Regions from separate parts of the Halomonas sp. TH-94 genome, predicted to be linked through region 1. Evidence: predicted binding sites of a transcription regulator. Region 1 holds the regulator's gene; the other holds the start of a gene.

The links. Region 1 encodes FliA, which starts transcription of late flagellar genes. Its sites were predicted from a motif close to CTAAAGTTNNNNNNNNNNCNGCCGATA; they were not measured.
Region 2: a site for FliA is predicted at 1,360-1,386, ahead of motA (flagellar motor stator protein MotA). Genes of this name have one in related genera too.

What each region holds. Positions count from the first base shown of each region.
Region 1 covers NZ_JBYCKL010000085.1:10,474-13,886, reverse strand. The annotation lists gene AC2VNO_RS15960 (EAL and HDOD domain-containing protein) at 1-1,063, shown strand, start outside; gene AC2VNO_RS15955 (RNA polymerase sigma factor FliA) at 1,060-1,767, opposite strand; gene AC2VNO_RS15950 (flagellar protein FlhE) at 1,834-2,232, opposite strand; gene AC2VNO_RS15945 (hypothetical protein) at 2,244-2,822, opposite strand; gene flhF (flagellar biosynthesis GTPase FlhF) at 2,822-3,413, opposite strand, start outside.
Region 2 covers NZ_JBYCKL010000033.1:29,316-32,728, forward strand. The annotation lists gene flhD (flagellar transcriptional regulator FlhD) at 339-665, shown strand; gene flhC (flagellar transcriptional regulator FlhC) at 668-1,243, shown strand; gene motA (flagellar motor stator protein MotA) at 1,429-2,301, shown strand; gene motB (flagellar motor protein MotB) at 2,298-3,245, shown strand; gene cheA (chemotaxis protein CheA) at 3,296-3,413, shown strand, end outside.

The DNA of each region.
Region 1 (3,413 bases):
CCGGGCACTGGCGAGTGCTGTGTACGAGCTGGGCGATGCCGGTCTGCTGGGCGATAGAACGCTGTTCATCGACCTACCCCTGGAGTGGCTGGACCGCCCGGAGCTGCTTCCCACGCCGGCACCACGCCTGGCCCTCGGGATCGCCGAGGTCGGCTCCATCGATGCCGAGTTGCTCGAGCGTCTGGACGACATTCGTGAGCGCGGCTACCGGGTCATCATGCCTTCCCGCCTGATCAAGCAGGATGTCGGCACCATGCTTGGCCGCTGCGATATCATTCTGCTCACGTCACCCAGCGACCTCGATGAACAGACGCTGGAAAAGCTCCCGGCACGTAACATAAAACTGCTGGTCGAAAATCTCGACAGTCGCCAGGCGCTGGAGCGCTATCAGGCGATGGGCTGTGACTACTACCATGGCCAATACTTGGCGCATCCCAGCTTCATTGCCTCTCAGCCGCGCGGGCGCCACGGTAACCGGGCCGCACAAATCCGTCTCATCCGCGCCCTTTACGAGGACAACAGCGACCTGAACCGGATGCACGAACTGGTGGTGCAAGTGCCGCATCTCCACGTGGCCATTCTGCGCCGTGCAAATTCTTCCTATTTCAATCGCGGTGGCAAGGCAGTGGATCTGCATCGAGCGGTACAGGTACTCGGGCTGATCGAATTGCGGCGCCTGATCCTGACGCTGACCCTGGCCAGCTTGCAGCCCTCATCTCGCATCGTACTGCGCATGGCGCTTGTTCGTGCCTTCATGTGCCGGAATCTTGCTGCCCCCTTCCCCACCCTGGATCCCGAGGATGCCTTCACCACGGGTCTGTTCTCGCTGATGGACGCCCTGCTCGAGGAGGATCGCAGCACCCTGCTCGAGCACCTGCCGCTTGGCTTGCCCATCATCGAAGCCTTGAAGTACCGTGTCGGGCCGCTAGGCGCCGTGCTTACCCTTTGCGAAAATCATGAGCGGCAGGTAGAAGCTGCCATCGACGATGTGCCAGCCGACCGACTCCACGCCTGCTACATGGAAGCCTTGGCGAGTACCAAAGCGCTGATGGACAACCTTTAGTCGTCGCTCTCGGCCAGGCGTACGCGCAACCGGCTCACGGCCTGGCTATGCAACTGGCATACCCGCGATTCGGTGACCCCGAGCACGACGCCGATCTCCTTGAGGTTGAGCTCTTCCTGGTAGTACAGCGCCATCAGCAGCTTTTCCCGCTCGGGTAACGCCTCGATGCCCTCGACCAACTGCTGACGCTTCTCCGCATCGATCAGCATGCGGTAAGGCGTATCGATGGTGGCATCCTCGATGCCGGGCTCTACGCCTTCCGACACCAGCACCTCGAAAGGCAGCAGGTGACCGCTGTTGGTATCGTTCAACAGTTGTCGGTACTCTGCGAGTCCCATCTCGAGCTCAGCGGCAATCTCATTCTCCTCCGCCGGCCTGCCCAGCTGCTGCTCCAGACGACGCACGGCTTCATCGACCGCCCGTGCATTGCGCCTCACGCTGCGTGGCAACCAATCGCGGCTGCGCAGCTCATCCAGCATGGCGCCTCGAATACGCTGGCTGGCGAAGGTAGCGAAGCTGGCGCCTTGACTGGCGTCGAAACGACCCATCGCTTCCAGCAACCCTACCGTACCGGCCTGAATCAAATCATCGAGCTCGATACTTGCGGGTAGACGAACCTGCATCGACAGCGCCTGGCGCCTCACCAGCGGCAGGTACTCTTCCAGCAGGTCCGACTGTTCTATCTTGCCTCGTGCTGTGTACATGCTCTTGCTCTCGCGGCTGACGGTTCCCTCGAGCATCGCTTCACCATGCTCGACGAGTCAGATTCACTACAGGTTGTGATGATTCACTATCACCTGCAGCCCCTGCAGGGTCGCAGCGCGCTGGCCACGCTCCTGCAGGGAGAACTGAAAGTAAAGTGGGGTATCGGCCGGCATACCGGCCAGCGCCTCGGTCTGTCCTCGTGAGCCAGGCAGTGGCACACATCCCCCCATGTGGCAAAGCCAGGCATTCACCTCTCTCCCTGCCAGTGGCTGATACTGCCAGTTCACCCGGCCCATTACCTGGCCTTGGGCCAGCTCCGGCGTTGGAGGTAGAAGAGCGGCGGACATTGCCGGACGTTCGCTCATCACCACCTGGACGGCAGGGGCCGTCGCTACCCAGCTACCCGCAGCCTGGGCCAAGCCCGCCCAGGCTCCACATATGGCCAGGATAACGATACCTTGCAAGACCCGTGGCTTCATCGCGCCAATACCAACAGTTCGATGCCAAAGTATGCTTCCGCCACATATTGAAGATTACTCAGCAGGCCTTCACGCCCCACCCCCGGCGGATGCACGGCGATCAGACGCTGCGGCCCGCCCTGCTCGGCGATCTGCTGGAGCATGCGATAGCCGCGGCGAAAGGCCTCCAGGTCATCGTCTACCCAAAGCGCCCAATGGGATTGCTGTGCTGCCAACAGGGGCAGATGTGAGCTATTGATCGGTAACGCCACGATACGCCAGGCACGCGGATTGCCGACCCAGCGCCTACCCTCCCGTGCCCAGCTCTCAAATAGCTCGGTTACCCGGGCTGTATGCCGCTCCGCCGTGCCCGCCAGCCCCAGCACCATCAGCGTCAGCTCCTGGTCGCTGCGAGGCTTGGGCGGCTTGATCGCCCCACTCGTGGGGACCGGCTGGGCAGCCGAGCGCTTCGATGGATCCCCGGGAGCTATCTCCGCGGCGAGTTCGACCAGCATTTCAGCCACGTGTAACGGGCAGTCGTCCTGCGATGTACCGTTCGCCCATTGGCGCAGGCCCGCGGCCTGGTCCCATCCCATCAACTTGACTCCCTTTCACCAAGGCCAAGGTGGCGAATGGCATCGCGCACCAGAAATAGCTGTATCAATGCTTCGAGCAATGCCACGTCGCGGCGACGACGCTTGCCGCCACTGAGTCCGAGCAGCTCGGCTCTGAGATCCATGGCCTTCTCGTCTTCGGCAAGATCGAGATGAGCAGCCACCGTGGCCAGACCACTGGCCATCAGCAGGCGCACGTCAGCGCGCATCTCACCGATCTCACTGGAATCGAGACGCTGCCAGGCGCGCCGAGTCAGCTGAGGCAGTACGTCACCCTGCAAAAGCGAAAGCAGCAGCGGTTGAACTTCTTCTCCCAGCCTTTCAGGCGTGACCCAGCAGCGCCTGACTAGGATCTTGCCGCTTTCTTCGTCGCGTACCTGGCCAAACCAGGCCCTCACTTCGAGAGCAGCCGAGTCGCGACGGCTCCCTTTGAAGTGGACGCCGACAGGCAAGGAGGTCAATACCAGCCGCGCCGCCTCGCCGCGGAAACGACAGCGCACCTGACCTACGGACTCGGCTACCGCTTCGAGCCCGCTCAATGTCTGGCGCTCTCCCGCAAATTCGACACGCAGG
Region 2 (3,413 bases), on a different contig from region 1:
CGCCTTTTTTTGTAATTTTTTGTAACTAATGTATTAGTGGTTACTTCTTGTCAAGGCCTCTGTGACACATTTTTTGCTTTACTACACAAAGCGTTAACAAACTAGTTCTTGAGGCTTAGCGATCTAAGCTTTTTTCCTGAAAAGGCTACCGTTGAAAGGGTGGTTGGCAGGTTGCCGAACAGTGGTCACAATGCACCTGTAACAAGCAGCGTCCTTAACAGGACTCGTGGTCCATCAGGCCCAGCGGCAAAATTAGTGCAAGCCTAATGGTCTGAGTTCTGACACAGCAAGTGATAAGAATATAAGGACACGCGACTCAACCGCGTGCAGGGAAACCGATGAAGAATACGAATCACCTGGATGAAATCCAGGAGTTGAACCTCGCCTATCTGCTTCTGGCGCAGCGATTGCTCAATGACGATCGCGCGGCGGCCATGTTTCGATTGAAAATCGATACCGAAACCGCCGACCTGCTGCTGTCGCTTGGTGCTGCGCAGCTGACGCGCCTGGCGCGTACCAACCAATTGCTCTGTCATTTCGGTTTCGATGGCGCCGAGCAGCTGAAGCAAGTAGTCAACAACCCCCGTGACAATGGATTGTCTCAGTTTCACGCTTCTCTGCTTATGGCAGGGCGTGGAACGGCTTCCATGTCACGGGGGGTGTGAGAATGTCGAATAAAAGCCTCGTCGAAGAAATGCAGCAGGTTCAGCTCGCCATCGAACTGATCGAGCTGGGTGCACGCCTTCAGGTGCTCGAAACCGAGACCGACCTCAGCCGTGCACGTTTGATCCGGCTGTTCAAGGAAGTGCGCGGCATGTCACCGCCCAAGGGGATGCTGCCTTTTTCGACCGACTGGTTCATTACCTGGCTGCCCAACGTGCATGCCTCGCTGTTCTACAACATCTACCGCAACCTGCTGGAACAGCAGCGCTGTGAGAGGATGCAAGCCTTCGTTACCGCCTATCGCCTCTACAACGAGCAGGTCGGTATCGATCAGGCGGAGCCGGTGCTGGCCCTGACCCGTGCCTGGACCCTGGTGCGCTTCTTCGAGAGCGACCTGCTGCAACTGTCCACTTGCACTCACTGCAGTGGCCATTTCGTCGCGCACGCGCATACGCCGGACCACGATTACGTCTGTGGTATCTGCATGCCGCCTTCTCGGGCCGGCAAGACGCGCAAGCGCCGCGAGCAGGAAGATGCCGAGTCGATCGAGCAAGCTGCGCTCGTTCAGCGGGCCGGCTGATTACGCTGCCTTGCTTGCTGAAGGCTGAGCGCCTATTCGCTCGACCTTGGACGCCGCTCCATCCGGGGCGGCGTCATGCTATCCAGCCTGATTCCTCTCTTTTTTGTCTGCAAGGCCTCAAGTGTTTCTGCGTCAGGCCGATACATTGGGTAACGACGACTCGCATCCAATAAAAGGTATCGGCTGTGCTGATTCTGCTCGGTTACATCGTAGTCCTACTGTGTGTCTTCGGCGGCTTCGTGCTGGCGGGAGGCTTCCTGGGTCCGCTTTACCAGCCCACGGAGCTGCTGATGATCGGCGGTGCAGGGGTGGGGGCCTTCATCGCCGCTAACAATGGCAAGGCGATCAAGGCCACATTCAAGATCATTCCCAAGCTCAAGCGCACGAAGAAGTACAACAAGGCCATGTATATGGAACTGCTGGCCGTGCAGTTCAAACTGCTTTCCAAGATTCGGCGCGAGGGGATGCTCGGTATCGAACGTGATATCGATAGCCCCCAGGAGAGCGCACTGTTCCAGGAGCACCCCATGGTGCTCGCCGATCCGATGATCATGAATTTCATGACCGATTATCTGCGCCTGATGGTTGCCGGTGGCATGGACCCGATGGAAATCGACGAATTGATGCTCCATGAGATCGAAACCTTCGAGCAGGAAGCGCACATCCCGGCGGATGCCATTGCCAAGGTGGGTGATGCCATGCCGGCCTTCGGAATCGTCGCCGCGGTAATGGGCGTGGTGAAGGCATTGACCTACGCCGATGCAGGCCCCGAGCAAATGGGGGAGATGATCGCCCACGCTCTGGTAGGTACCTTCCTTGGAATACTGATGGGCTATGGCTTCATCAATCCGGTGGCCAGCAGCATCGAGCGCCAGATCAAGGAAGCCGAGAAAATGCTGCAGTGTATTCGTATAACGCTGCTGGCCAGTCTTCACGGTTATGCACCGCAGCTAGCCGTCGAATTTGGACGTAAAGCGTTGCACACGGCTGAGCGCCCGGGCTTCACCGAGCTCGAAGAGTATGTGCGCAATGCCAAGTCGGGTGCGGCAGCGGAATGAGTGCGGGAGGAGACAAGCGCCCGATCATCATACGGCGCAAGAAAGTCGTCCACGCCCACCACGGTGGCAGCTGGAAGATCGCGCTTGCCGACTTCATGACGGCATTGATGGCCCTTTTCCTGGTGATGTGGATCCTGTCGGTGGCTAGTGAAGAGCAGCGTCAGGGTGTTGCGGACTACTTCAGCACGCCATTGACCAGCGCTGTCACAGGGGGAGATCGCTCTGGCAGTACCCGCGTCATACCCGGCGGCGGGCCGGATCCGGCTCACAGCGATGGGGAGCGGGCACGTATCGACACGCGTGAGTTCAGCCGACCCAGCGAGCAGCAGCGACGCTTCTTCATGGATCTTCAGCGGCGCATCGAAGCGGCAATCGACGCCGATCCCGAGCTGCGTGAGCTGCGCCAGCAGATGCGCTTCGACCTGACCCCGGAGGGGCTGCGCATTCAGCTTCTCGACCATGAACTCAGGCCGATGTTCGATATCGGTAGCGATCGTGTCGAGCCGTACATGCGCAGTCTGCTGAGAACCATAGCACCGCTGCTCAACGATCTGCCCAACTACCTCAGCATAAGCGGCCATACGGATAGTCGTCCTTACGCAGGTGGATATCGTGGCTATAGCAACTGGGAGCTTTCCAGCGACCGTGCCAATGCTTCCCGTCGCGAGCTCGTGATCGGCGGGCTGGACTCCGACAAGCTGTTGCGTGTCTCCGGCTTCGCCGACCGCGTCATGCTACCTGATACCGACCCGTTCGATGCCGACAACCGGCGCATCGAGCTGCTGGTGCTGCTGCCGGAAGTGGCCGAATACATTCGTCGGCCGAGCGTACTCAACGGCCCTGGCGTGCCGAGTCCGATGAGTACGCGACTGGAGAGCGAGGTCGATCTGGCTCCCGTACAACAGTTTACTGAAGGGCTGCGCCGCACTCTGAATCCCGAATAAGGGACGGAACGGCGACAGCAAGACAAATTTGACACCAGGTGGTGAGGCGCATGGATATCACGGATTTCTATGACACTTTCTTCGAGGAAGCCGAAGAGCTGCTGGCCGACATGGAGCGCTTCCTCCTGGAGCTCGATGTGGATGAGCCGGATAACGAGCAGCTCAACG